4 regions of the Enterobacter sp. JH25 genome follow, and region 2 is predicted to be linked to each of the others. Evidence: predicted binding sites of a transcription regulator. Region 2 holds the regulator's gene; each other region holds the start of a gene.

Region 1 (3,112 bases), 910 kb from region 2:
TTTAATATGATTTAACGCCATTTCGACGTCATCGGAGCTGACGGGCCGTTTTTCCAGCGCCTTGAGCATCCCGCTACGCAGTTTTTCTTCATTGAACGGTTCGCGCACATCGTTACTTTTTACCACGCGCGGCATTACCAGCTCTGCCACCTCGAAGGTGGTAAAACGCTCGTTGCACACCAGACACTGCCGACGACGACGCACGGAAGACCCTTCGCCTACAAGACGTGAGTCGATGACTTTGGTATCCACAGCGGAGCAAAATGGGCAATGCATACGATGTCCCTGTTATCTGGTTAACTGATTTCTATTTTACCCTGAACTGGCCCGACAACAAAGGAAGAGCTTTTTGAGACAAAGGATCTATGCCTGACGCCACTATCCTGTCTACCATTGCAGCAATGTGTGATTTCAAGGAATTAAACGCAATGACAAGACGTTACCTGAAAATAGTGCTGGTTGGGAGCCTGTTCACGCTCAGCGCCTGCGCACAGCAAAGTGAAGTTCGCGAGATGAAACAAAGCGTGAATACGCTCAATGTGGCGATGGACAAACTTAATAAAGAAACCGTGAAGATCACCCAGCAGAACGCGCTGAATGCCAAATCCAGCAATGGCGTTTATTTATTGCCGGGCGCAAACACGCCCGCGCGTCTGAACAGCCAGATTGGCACGCTAAGGATGTCTCTGGTGAATGTTGCAGCGAATGCCGATGGTACGCGCGCAACATTACGCATTCAGGGTGAATCCAACGATCCGCTTCCCGCCTTCAGCGGCACCGTAGAGTGGGGCCAGATTCAGGGCACCACGGAGAGCTATCAGGAGGTGAATGTGAAGAATCAGCTCTTCACCGCCCCCGCCAGCACGCTGGCACCGAGCGATGTTGATATCCCGCTCCAGCTGAGCGGACTGACGCCAGAACAGTTGGGCTTTATCCGCATTCACGACATTCAACCTGCCGCGCAATAACCCGCCCTTTTAGCGGAGTGAAATGTCACTCCGCTAACATTTACATTTCGTATGGATTGGCAACATAAATGATTGCCGCTACAATCCCGGCCGTTTAAAGTACGCAAACGTGAACGCAATCGATTACGTATGTGAGAGATATGTGAAACAACACATATTTTTGTGAGCAAGGATTCCTATAATAGGCTCCGCAGAAACACGAAATATTTAGAAACGCAATTCGCGCATTTTTCACTCCCGGAAGGGAATTTCAATCAGTGGCATGATTATGAAAAAAACATTACTCGCAGCTGGCGCCGTGCTGGCACTGTCCTCCTCTTTCACTGTTAACGCAGCGGAAAACGACAAACCACAATATCTCTCCGACTGGTGGCACCAGAGCGTTAACGTGGTAGGCAGCTACCACACCCGTTTCGGGCCGCAGATCCGCAACGATACCTACCTGGAATACGAAGCGTTTGCCAAGAAAGACTGGTTTGATTTCTACGGCTACGTCGATCTGCCGGTATTCTTCGGCGGTAACTCCGATGCGAAAGGTATCTGGAACAATGGCTCCCCGCTGTTCATGGAAATCGAACCGCGTTTCTCTATCGACAAACTGACCGGAACCAGCCTGGCGTTTGGTCCGTTCAAAGAGTGGTACTTCGCGAACAACTACATCTATGACATGGGTCGCAACGATTCTCAGGAACAGAGCACCTGGTATATGGGTCTGGGTACTGACATCGAAACCGGCCTGCCAATGAGCCTGTCACTGAACGTGTATGCGAAATACCAGTGGCAGAACTATGGCGCATCAAATGAGAACGAGTGGGATGGCTACCGTTTCAAAGTGAAATACTTTGTGCCAATCACTCAGCTGTGGGGCGGTAACCTGAGCTATATCGGCTTCACCAACTTTGACTGGGGTTCAGACCTGGGCGACGATAACTTCTATGACAACAACGGGAAGCATGCTCGTACCAGTAACTCCATCGCCTCCAGCCACATCCTGGCGCTGAACTACGATCACTGGCACTACTCTGTTGTTGCGCGTTACTGGCACAACGGTGGCCAGTGGAACGACGACGCCAGCCTGAACTTCGGCAACGGCGACTTCAGCGTTCGCTCTACCGGTTGGGGTGGTTACCTGGTCGTGGGTTACAACTTCTAACCTGTGCGGACTTCGCCCGGCGGCGCTGCGCTTGCCGGGCCTACGATCCGAATGTAGGCCGGGTAAGGCGTAGCCGCCACCCGGCTTTTTACTGCTTCACCTTCCGCAAAAAATCTGCCAGAGCTCTGTCCGCACTTTCGCTAAAGCGTCTCTCCGTCTGCACAATATTGAGGCACCTGTCGAGCCGGAAGCAGCGATATGCATACTGTCAGGAATAGACAAAAAAAATCCCGGCCAGCAGGCCGGGATTTCGATACCGCATAAGACTCTTACGGCAGAATGGACGGCTGATCCGCCCCTTCTTTCTCGACTTTCTGCTGGATCAGATGCTCGCGCTTCATGCCCAGCTTCAGCGCCAGCGCGGACGCGACGTAGATAGACGAGGCCGTACCGATAGACACACCGATCAGCATGGTCAGCGAGAAGCCTTCCAGCACCGGGCCACCGAACAGGAACAGCATCAGGATCACCATCAGGGTGGTGCCGGAGGTGATCAACGTACGGTGCAGCGTCTGGGTCAACGACACGTTAAAGATTTCGTACGGCGTGCCGCGACGGATCTTACGGAAGTTTTCACGAATACGGTCAGATACCACGATACTGTCGTTCAGTGAGTAACCGATAACGGACATCAGGGATGCCACAATCGTCAGGTCAATCTCAATGTGGAAGAGAGACAGTATGCCCATGGTGATCACCACGTCGTGCGCCAGAGCGATAACCACGCCTGCCGCCAGTCGCCACTCAAAGCGGAAACCGACGTAAATCAGAATCGAGATCAGCGCCACCAGCAGCGCCATCGCACCGGTCTGCGCCAGGTCAGCACCAACGCTCGGGCCGACAAACTCAATACGCTTAACCGTTGCATCCTGGCTGGTCGTTTCGTTAATAACCTGAACGACCTTGCTGCCCAGCTCCTGGCTGCCGTTGGCATCGTGTACCGGCGGCATACGCACCATGATGTCGCGGCTGCTGCCGAAGTTCTGTAGCA
Region 2 (3,112 bases):
GCACCGTGGTGAGCAGCGCGGACAACACCTGAGGACGCATCAGCACCGCCAGCTCTTTACGTACTTCCGGACGTTCTCCCGCACTTCCTTTCGGCAGCGAGAAGAACAGCGCGACCATCGCGACCACGCCCAGTCCGGCGGTTGCGAGGAAAGACATACGCCAGCCGATGGCTTCTCCGAGCCAGGTGGCAGCGGGAACGCCGCCGATATTAGCGATGGTGAGGCCCATAAACATAGTGGCTACCGCGCTGGCCTGCTTATGTTTTGGCACTACGCTTGCGGCAACAACCGAGCCCAGCCCGAAGAAAGCGCCGTGGTTCAGGCTGGTCAGAATACGGGAAAGCATCAGCGTGGTGTAATCCGGCGAAATCGCGGAAAGCACATTTCCGAGAGTAAAAATTGCCATCAGGAAAATCAGCGCATTGCGTCGCGCGCGGTGCGAAAGCAGCAGCGTCATCAGCGGTGCGCCCACCATCACGCCGATCGCATAGGCGCTAATCAACATACCGGCCGCAGGGATAGAGACGTCCACACCCCGGGCGATAACAGGCAATAACCCCATCGGGGAGAATTCAGTGGTGCCAATCCCAAAGGCGCCAATCGCCAGGGCCAGCAGGGGAAAATTGATTTTCATGAAAAGACTCCGGATACCGTGCCGTTACCCGGCACAGACTAAGAAGGCAAAAGCATGACATCAATCACAAAAAATGAGAAGTTAACATTTTGGCAAAAGATTTTTGCCGGAGAGGTAACAATAGCGGCAAGGGAGGGAGAAGACTCTCCCTCCACCTAAATCAGTGCAGCGCAGCGGTTAAACCACCCGCAACAATCAGGGCAAGAACAACAATGGTGGTAAACAGCGAAAACTTCAGATCGGTACTCATCAATTTTTCTCCTTTTATTCACCCTACGAAAAGTGAGCTTGCTCATTTTTACACAGTTCAGGTCAAAAATCTTCCAGGATTTAAACGGATATCCACTTTACCTCTTCCCCTTTTCATCAAGATAGGACAAAATTCCACGCTAAATTTATTAGCGTACCGGCCACTGACCCCCTCCTGACGTCCTGTGTCGTTTTCCCGGCGTGTCGCAACTCATGTTTGCGTAATAAGGGTGAGAGAAGGCAAACGTTTACCTTCAATTTTTTCAGGAGCTTAGGATATGGTCTGGAGTGACATTTAATGGCAACAATTAAAGACGTAGCAAAACGCGCAAACGTTTCCACTACAACCGTATCACATGTTATTAACAAAACGCGTTTCGTCGCAGAAGAGACGCGTAATGCCGTTTGGGCGGCAATCAAAGAACTGCACTACTCGCCAAGTGCGGTCGCCCGTAGCCTGAAGGTTAATCACACCAAATCGATTGGCCTGCTGGCCACCAGCAGTGAAGCGGCTTACTTTGCTGAAATCATCGAAGCCGTTGAAAAAAACTGCTTTCAGAAAGGCTATACCCTGATTCTGGGCAACGCGTGGAACAACATTGAAAAACAGCGCGCTTACCTGTCGATGATGGCGCAAAAGCGCGTCGACGGCCTGCTGGTCATGTGTTCTGAATACCCTGAGTCGGTGCTTTCCATGCTGGAAGAGTATCGCCACATTCCGATGGTAGTGATGGACTGGGGCGAGGCGCGCGCAGACTTCACCGACTCTGTTATTGATAACGCCTTTGAAGGCGGCTACATGGCCGGGCGTTATCTGGTAGAACGCGGGCATCGTGAAATTGGCGTGATCCCGGGCCCGCTGGAGCGTAACACCGGTGCTGGCCGTCTGGCCGGTTTCATGAAAGCGATGGAAGAGGCGCTGATTACCGTGCCAGAAAACTGGATTGTCCAGGGCGATTTCGAGCCGGAGTCGGGCTATCGCGCCATGCAGCAGATCGTCTCCCAGCCGCATCGCCCTACCGCTGTGTTCTGCGGCGGCGATATCATGGCAATGGGCGCGCTCTGCGCGGCGGATGAACTCGGCCTGCGCGTTCCGCAGGACATCTCGGTGATCGGCTATGACAACGTGCGCAACGCCCGTTTCTTTACCCCGGCGCTGACCACCATTCACCAGCCGAAAGATTCGCTGGGTGAAACGGCCTTCAATATGCTGATGGACAGGATCGTCAACAAGCGAGAACAGTCCCAGTCCATTGAAGTCCACCCGCGCCTGATTGAACGCCGTTCCGTTGCCGACGGTCCGTTCCGCGACTACCGACGTTAATCTCTACGGGGCCAGCTACGCTGGTCCCCGCAACCACTCCCGGTTCAGCGTTTCGCTGTCTCCCAGATAATCCAGCAGCCAGGCCATGGCGGGCGAGACGTCGTTTTGCTGCCACGTCAGACAGCATGCAGCATCCGGGAAAGGGTTTTCCAGCGTCAGAGCCACCCACTCTCCCGCGTCGATGCGCGGGCGCGCAAAATGCACCGGCACCATGCCAACGCACAGCCCCGCGCTCAGACAGGTGGCTGACGACTCCCAGTCCGGCGCAACCACGCGGCGCTGATTATCCAGCAGCCAGGTAATGCGCTTGGGCAGCGAGCGGGAGGTATCTTCCAGCACCAGCGAGGGCCAGTTGCGTAAGGTGTCATCACTCAGCGGCCCGTCCAGCGCCGCCAGCGGGTGATCGCGCGCGACCACGCAGGTCCAGCTCAGCATGCCCATGTCGCGAAACGCGTAGCGCCCGCCAACCGGGATCGCCTGGGTTGCACCAATCGCCATCTCCGCCCTGCCGTCCGCCAGCGCATCCCATACGCCGTTGAACACTTCCTGCGACACACGCAGTTCGACGTCGGAAAAATGACGATAGAAATCGACGATCATCTGCCGGGTCCGCTCCGGCTTAACGATGTTATCCACCGCGATAGCGAGATGCCCGCGCCAGCCGTTGGCGATCTGCTGGCACTGCTCACGGGTGATCTGCATTTTTTTGATAACAGACCGACCTTCCTTCAAAAACCACGCGCCGGCAGGCGTGAGCTCCACGTCGCGATGACGCCGCTCGAACAGCGGGACTGCCAGCCACGCTTCCAGCTGGCGCACCGTATAGCTGATAGCCGAGGGAACGCGGTGCAACTCCTGGGCGGCACCGGTAAAGCTGCCGTTACGCGCCACGGCATCAACCACTT
Region 3 (3,112 bases), 1.8 Mb from region 2:
CCACCAGCTACGAGGCCGCGTGGGCCGTGGCGCGATCGCCTCTCACTGCGTGCTGCTCTACAAAGCCCCGCTGTCGAAAACCGCGCAGATGCGTTTGCAGGTATTACGCGACAGCAATGACGGCTTCGTCATTGCGCAAAAAGATCTGGAGATCCGCGGCCCGGGTGAACTGCTGGGCACACGTCAGACGGGTAACGCCGAATTTAAAGTGGCGGATTTGCTGCGCGATCAGGCCATGATCCCCGAAGTACAACGCCTTGCGCGTCATATTCATGAACGCTACCCCGAACAGGCGGCAGCGTTAATTGAACGCTGGATGCCGGAAACCGAGCGGTATTCCAACGCCTGACGGTCAGCCAAACATCGGCAGCATCAGGTAGAGCTTAATGACCAGCGCGTTGACGATATCAATGAAGAATGCGCCCACCATCGGCACCACCAGAAACGCCATGTGCGACGGGCCGAACCGTTCGGTGATCGCCTGCATATTCGCGATGGCCGTTGGTGTCGCTCCCAGACCAAATCCACAGTGACCCGCAGCCAGTACCGCCGCATCATAGTTTTTGCCCATCATGCGCCAGGTAACAAAGATGGCATACAGCGCCATAAACACGGCCTGTACCACCAGGATCGCCACCATCGGCAGCGCCAGCGAGGCCAGTTCCCACAGCTTGAGGCTCATCAGCGCCATCGCCAGGAACAGCGACAGGCTGACGTTCCCCAGCACGGACACCGCGCGTTCGAAGACGCGGTAGAAGCCCATCTGCGCCAGACCGTTGCTCAGGATCACCCCGATAAACAGCACGCAGACAAAGGTTGGCAGTTCGAAAGCCGTTCCCGCCAGCCATTGCGCAACGATTTTGCCCACGGTGAGGCAGATGGCAATCATGGCGATGGTTTCAATCATCACCAGCGAGGTGATGCTGCGACCAACGTCCGGTTTTTCGAACGCGGTCGGCACCATTTCATCGTCTGGTCTGCCTTCCGGCGTAGTGGAATGTTTCACCAGATAGCGCGCCACCGGGCCGCCAATCAGCCCGCCAAGCACCAGGCCAAAGGTCGCGCAGGCCATAGCCACTTCCGTTGCGTTTTCAAAGCCATAGCGTTCGATGAACAGCTTGCTCCACGCCGCGCCCGTTCCGTGACCACCTGACAGGGTAATCGACCCCGCCAGCAGACCCATCAGCGGATCCAACCCCAGCAGCGACGCCATACCGATGCCGATGGCGTTTTGCATCAGCAGCAGGCCCACCACAACAATCAGAAACACGCCCAGCACCTTGCCGCCTGAACGCAGGCTTGCGAGGTTAGCGTTCAGGCCGATAGTGGCAAAGAAGGCCAGCATCAACGGATCTTTCAGGGACATATCAAAATCAATTTCCCAGCCCATGCTTTTTTTCAGCACCAGCAGGGCAAGCGCCACCAGCAATCCACCGGCGACAGGTTCAGGAATGGTGTACTTTTTCAGAAAGGAAACACTGTGTACCAGCTTGCGACCAAGCAGAAGAACCAGCGTTGCGGCAACAAGGGTCGACAACGTATCGAGATGAATCATAAAAGGCTCCTGTTATGCGCGTGTTCCATACACACGCGGCGTTATCCTGGGCCGGGTGATGCTCGTCATGAGCCGCCGGCGCGAAAAGTGTAATTTTTTTTTCCTGTTCGTTGTAGAAAACCTGCTCACACCGGCAGATTTTCTCTCTTTTTTTTGCCGGCAATCGTTTGCTTTTACCAGGTGGTCAGCTAAAATGCCCGCTTTTCCACCGTGGGATTGCCGCCGATGTCTGTTAACACTCTGGAGTCTGCTGATGCGCAACCGATTGCGCAGAAGCAAAACAGTGAACTGATTTACCGCCTTGAAGATCGTCCCCCGCTGCCTCAAACCCTGTTTGCCGCCTGCCAGCATCTGCTGGCGATGTTCGTTGCGGTCATCACGCCGGCTCTGCTGATTTGTCAGGCGCTGGGGTTACCGGCGCAGGATACGCAACACATCATCAGTATGTCTCTGTTCGCTTCCGGTGTAGCCTCCATCATTCAAATTAAAGCCTGGGGTCCGGTGGGTTCGGGGTTGCTGTCGATTCAGGGCACCAGCTTTAACTTTGTGGCGCCGCTGATCATGGGCGGTACGGCACTGAAAACCGGCGGCGCAGATGTCCCGACGATGATGGCGGCGCTATTCGGCACCCTGATGCTGGCAAGCTGCACAGAGATGATAATCTCCCGCGTTCTGCACCTTGCGCGCCGGGTGATCACCCCGCTGGTCTCCGGCGTGGTGGTGATGATTATCGGCCTGTCGCTGATTCAGGTGGGTCTGACCTCCATCGGGGGCGGCTACGCGGCAATGAGCGACCATACCTTCGGCGCGCCGAAAAACCTGCTGCTGGCAGGCGTGGTGCTGGCGATCATTATTCTGCTTAACCGCCAGCGTAACCCGTACCTGCGCGTGGCTTCGCTGGTGATCGCCATGGCGGCCGGTTACCTGCTGGCGTGGGCGCTGGGCATGCTGCCGGAAAACACCACCCCAACCAACAGCGCGTTGATTACCGTGCCAACGCCGCTCTACTACGGCCTGGGCATTGACTGGAGTCTGCTCCTGCCACTGATGCTGGTCTTTATGATCACCTCGCTGGAAACCATTGGCGATATCACTGCCACCTCCGACGTGTCCGAGCAGCCGGTCTCCGGCCCGCTGTACATGAAACGTCTGAAAGGCGGCGTGCTGGCGAACGGACTGAACTCGTTTGTCTCGGCGGTGTTCAACACATTCCCGAACTCCTGCTTCGGCCAGAACAATGGCGTGATCCAGTTGACCGGCGTGGCCAGCCGCTACGTGGGCTTCGTGGTGGCGCTGATGCTGGTGGTCCTCGGCCTGTTCCCGGCGGTAAGCGGGTTTGTGCAGCACATCCCTGAGCCGGTCCTGGGCGGCGCGACGCTGGTCATGTTCGGTACCATCGCGGCCTCCGGCGTGCGTATCGTCTCCCGCGAGCCGCTGAACCGCCGCGCAATCATGATTATTGCGCTGTCTCTCGCCGTAGGACTTGGCGTCTCCCAGCAGCCGATGATTTTGCAGTTTGCCCCGGACTGGGTGAAAAACCTGCTCTCTTCCGGCATC
Region 4 (3,112 bases), 790 kb from region 2:
ATCCAGCATTTCGGGATACCAGTTTCCCGTTTCAAGATTGCGGAAACGCAAACCGTACTGGCGGCGGGAGAGGTAATCCTCAGCCAGCGCCATAATGGCGTTATCGGGGGAAATGGACATGCCGCCCAGCGTATAAAACTCACTGTGGGCAGCACGTTTGTTAGCATCCAGCAGGATCTCCCATTCGTCCCACTCGGCGCTTAGCACAGACTGGCGCTGGTAGATGGGATATTCGTTTCCCGGCTCATAAATATGGCGATAGCGATAACCGTTTTTGCACCACGGGGCAGAGACATCACGCTGGGGGATACGCTGCACCATTTCGTTCAGGAGCTGATCCTGAAGCGCCTGCTGGCTGGCCATGACCTGGCGGCCATAGTCGTTTTCCTCGTGCAGATAGTCGAGCACCTCTGGCCGGGAACGAGAATCGTCCCGCAGCCAGTAGTAGTTATCGATACGCGTATCGCCATGCGTGGTGATCGCATAAGGAGTACGTCGGGCTTTTGGAGGCATGGCATTCTTACTTTTTCGTTTTACATCCTATAAGGTTGGCAAAACACGCGTATGATGCAAGCGAAACATGGCCTTCTAGCCCGCGAGGGTCTGCTTCTGCTGCTGAATATCCTGCTCAATTCCCTCACGAACGTCCTGTGGGATCTTCAGCGCATCACCCAGGGCGTTCAGGTAGCTGCGCTCCATAAAGTGATCGATATCGATGGCAGCACAGCTCAGAAAATAGAGTTCCAGCGCCTCTTCTTCGTTTTTCACGCTTTGCGCCAGACGCTGCGGATCGAGCGGCTGTTCGATGGCCTGCGCCACCAGCGCCCTGCCCTGCTCCTCAACGCCCGCTTCCCGCATCTGCTGTTCAATTGCGGCACGTTCACTGGCATCAATATGCCCGTCGCTCTTGGCTGCAAAGACCAGGGCGAGGATCAGACGCTCGGTGCGTAAATCTAACGGCGAAACCTGCTTCCCGTACTGCGGTTCATCCTGATGCGCGTTGCGCACCTTGTCTTTGTATTTGTTCCATAAGACGGAGCCTGCAATAGCCCCTCCGCCCGCCAGCAGCGCGCCGGTACCGTATTTGGTAAGCAGTTTCCGCGATGATTTATTGGCAACCAGCAAACCGGCCAGCCCGCCGAGCGCACCCGGCACAAGCAGCTTGCTCAGACCCTGCTCGCCGGACGACGAGCCTTTTTGTCCCAACAGGGATTGCAGTTGATTCATCCAGCCTGACATATTTTTCCTCACGTAACAGTGCGTAACCTTCACAGCCTAAGCGAGCGGGTGTCAGGAAATGTCTGTCAGTGCTAAAGAAGCGCAAATTTCCCCCGTGTCCGGTTATCCCCATACAAGACAGACGCAAACGTTTTCGTTTATACTGCCCGCATCTTTTTCAGGGGGATTTTTATGACTCGTTTAGGAACCGCGCTGCGTCCTGCCGCGACGCGCGTTATGCTGTTGGGATCGGGTGAACTGGGTAAAGAAGTGGCCATTGAATGCCAGCGTTTGGGTGTGGAAGTGATTGCGGTGGACCGTTATGCGAATGCGCCCGCCATGCACGTCGCGCATCGCTCGCACGTCATCGATATGCTTGACGGTAATGCCCTGCGGGCGTTAATTGCCGACGAAAAACCGGATTTCGTGGTACCTGAAATTGAGGCCATTGCCACTGAGATGTTGGTTGCCCTTGAACAGGAAGGCCAGCGCGTGGTGCCCTGTGCCACAGCGGCAAAACTGACCATGAACCGGGAAGGCATTCGTCGCCTGGCGGCAGAAGAATTACAGCTCCCGACCTCCAGCTACCGTTTTGCCGGGGATAAAGCTGCGTTTCTCCAGGCCGTAGAGGAGATTGGCTACCCGTGCATCATTAAGCCGGTAATGAGCTCCTCCGGCAAAGGGCAGAGCTTTATCCGCGACAGCAGCACGCTGGACAAAGCCTGGGACTATGCCCAGCAGGGCGGCCGTGCCGGTGCCGGGCGCGTCATCGTAGAAGGCGTGGTGAAGTTTGATTTTGAAATTACCCTGCTCACCGTCAGCGCCGTGGACGGTGTTTATTTCTGCGACCCGATTGGTCATCGCCAGGAAGACGGCGATTATCGCGAATCCTGGCAGCCGCAGCGAATGAGCGCGCTGGCGCTGGCACGCGCGCAGGAGATCGCCCGCAAAACGGTGCTGGCGCTGGGCGGCTACGGCCTGTTCGGCGTGGAATTGTTTGTTTGCGGCGACGAGGTGATCTTCAGTGAAGTCTCCCCTCGCCCGCACGATACCGGGATGGTCACGCTGATTTCGCAGGATCTCTCTGAGTTCGCGCTGCACGTACGTGCTTTCCTCGGCCTGCCGGTTGGCGGCATCCGTCAGTACGGCCCGGCAGCCTCGGCGGTGATCCTGCCGCAGCTGACCAGCCAGAATGTCACCTTTGATAACGTCGAAGGTGCGGTAGGCGCAGGCTTGCAGGTTCGGCTGTTCGGCAAACCGGAGATCGACGGAAGCCGTCGTCTGGGCGTGGCATTAGCGACCGGGGAAAACGTGGACGAAGCCGTCGCGAGAGCGAAAAAAGCGGCCACTGCGGTGAAAGTGACAGGGTAAATAACTAAAGGCTGGTCAAGTAAGCGACCAGCCACATAGCATGATTAACGTTGTTTCGTTTCTATCGCTTCCATTCGTATTCCATGTCCTCGTGGGCTTCATTCGTTTTCGAGATGAAAACAAAACTACCGAGGCCTATAAAAATAACGAAGGGAATGATTATGCTCGCAATCAGTTCCCAGATTGCTGGCGGATCGTTTTGCGCCAGGAAACTGATACGATAGGCAATGAGGGATAACACGCAGAATAAAGCCGCCATCCCCGCAGGATAAAGGGGATTACTCCAGTTACACCAGGTAAGTTTTTTTGGGATAGCTGTCTTCATGGAGGAAAGCGCAGTAATACAAAATTTGTTTTTGTCTGAATAAGCTACCAGTTGCTCCCCCTGGGCATATTTTACCGCATCCGCCGCAAATGCCAGAGCCAGCCACCGATACCCGGCACTCTTTGCGCCCAGAGAGGCATCGATATCCAGCCGTTCCACCGTGAGCGCTTTTTTGTCCAGTGCCTGCATTAATGGATA

Evidence for each region. Region 2 encodes PurR, which represses purine synthesis genes. Its sites were predicted from a motif close to CANGCAAACGTTTGCNTG; they were not measured.
Region 1: the regulator PurR is predicted to act here: its motif matches at 1,081-1,098, upstream of L2Y28_RS04700 (nucleoside-specific channel-forming protein Tsx).
Region 3: the regulator PurR is predicted to act here: its motif matches at 1,712-1,729, upstream of gltS (sodium/glutamate symporter).
Region 4: the regulator PurR is predicted to act here: its motif matches at 1,360-1,377, upstream of purT (formate-dependent phosphoribosylglycinamide formyltransferase).

Annotation. Positions count from the first base shown of each region.
Region 1 is NZ_CP091319.1:990,738-993,849, reverse strand. It holds gene nrdR (transcriptional regulator NrdR) at 1-276, opposite strand, end outside; gene L2Y28_RS04705 (DUF3251 domain-containing protein) at 429-968, shown strand; gene L2Y28_RS04700 (nucleoside-specific channel-forming protein Tsx) at 1,237-2,121, shown strand; partial or broken gene L2Y28_RS04695 (DNA-binding transcriptional regulator) at 2,210-2,320, opposite strand; gene secF (protein translocase subunit SecF) at 2,391-3,112, opposite strand, start outside.
Region 2 is NZ_CP091319.1:1,898,700-1,901,811, reverse strand. It holds gene L2Y28_RS09080 (MFS transporter) at 1-634, opposite strand, end outside; gene L2Y28_RS09075 (YnhF family membrane protein) at 795-884, opposite strand; gene purR (HTH-type transcriptional repressor PurR) at 1,182-2,207, shown strand; gene punR (DNA-binding transcriptional activator PunR) at 2,223-3,112, opposite strand, start outside.
Region 3 is NZ_CP091319.1:104,921-108,032, reverse strand. It holds gene recG (ATP-dependent DNA helicase RecG) at 1-349, shown strand, start outside; gene gltS (sodium/glutamate symporter) at 353-1,555, opposite strand; gene xanP (xanthine/proton symporter XanP) at 1,781-3,112, shown strand, end outside.
Region 4 is NZ_CP091319.1:2,692,044-2,695,155, forward strand. It holds gene ptrB (oligopeptidase B) at 1-513, opposite strand, end outside; gene L2Y28_RS12950 (tellurite resistance TerB family protein) at 589-1,239, opposite strand; gene purT (formate-dependent phosphoribosylglycinamide formyltransferase) at 1,411-2,589, shown strand; gene L2Y28_RS12960 (hypothetical protein) at 2,651-3,112, opposite strand, start outside.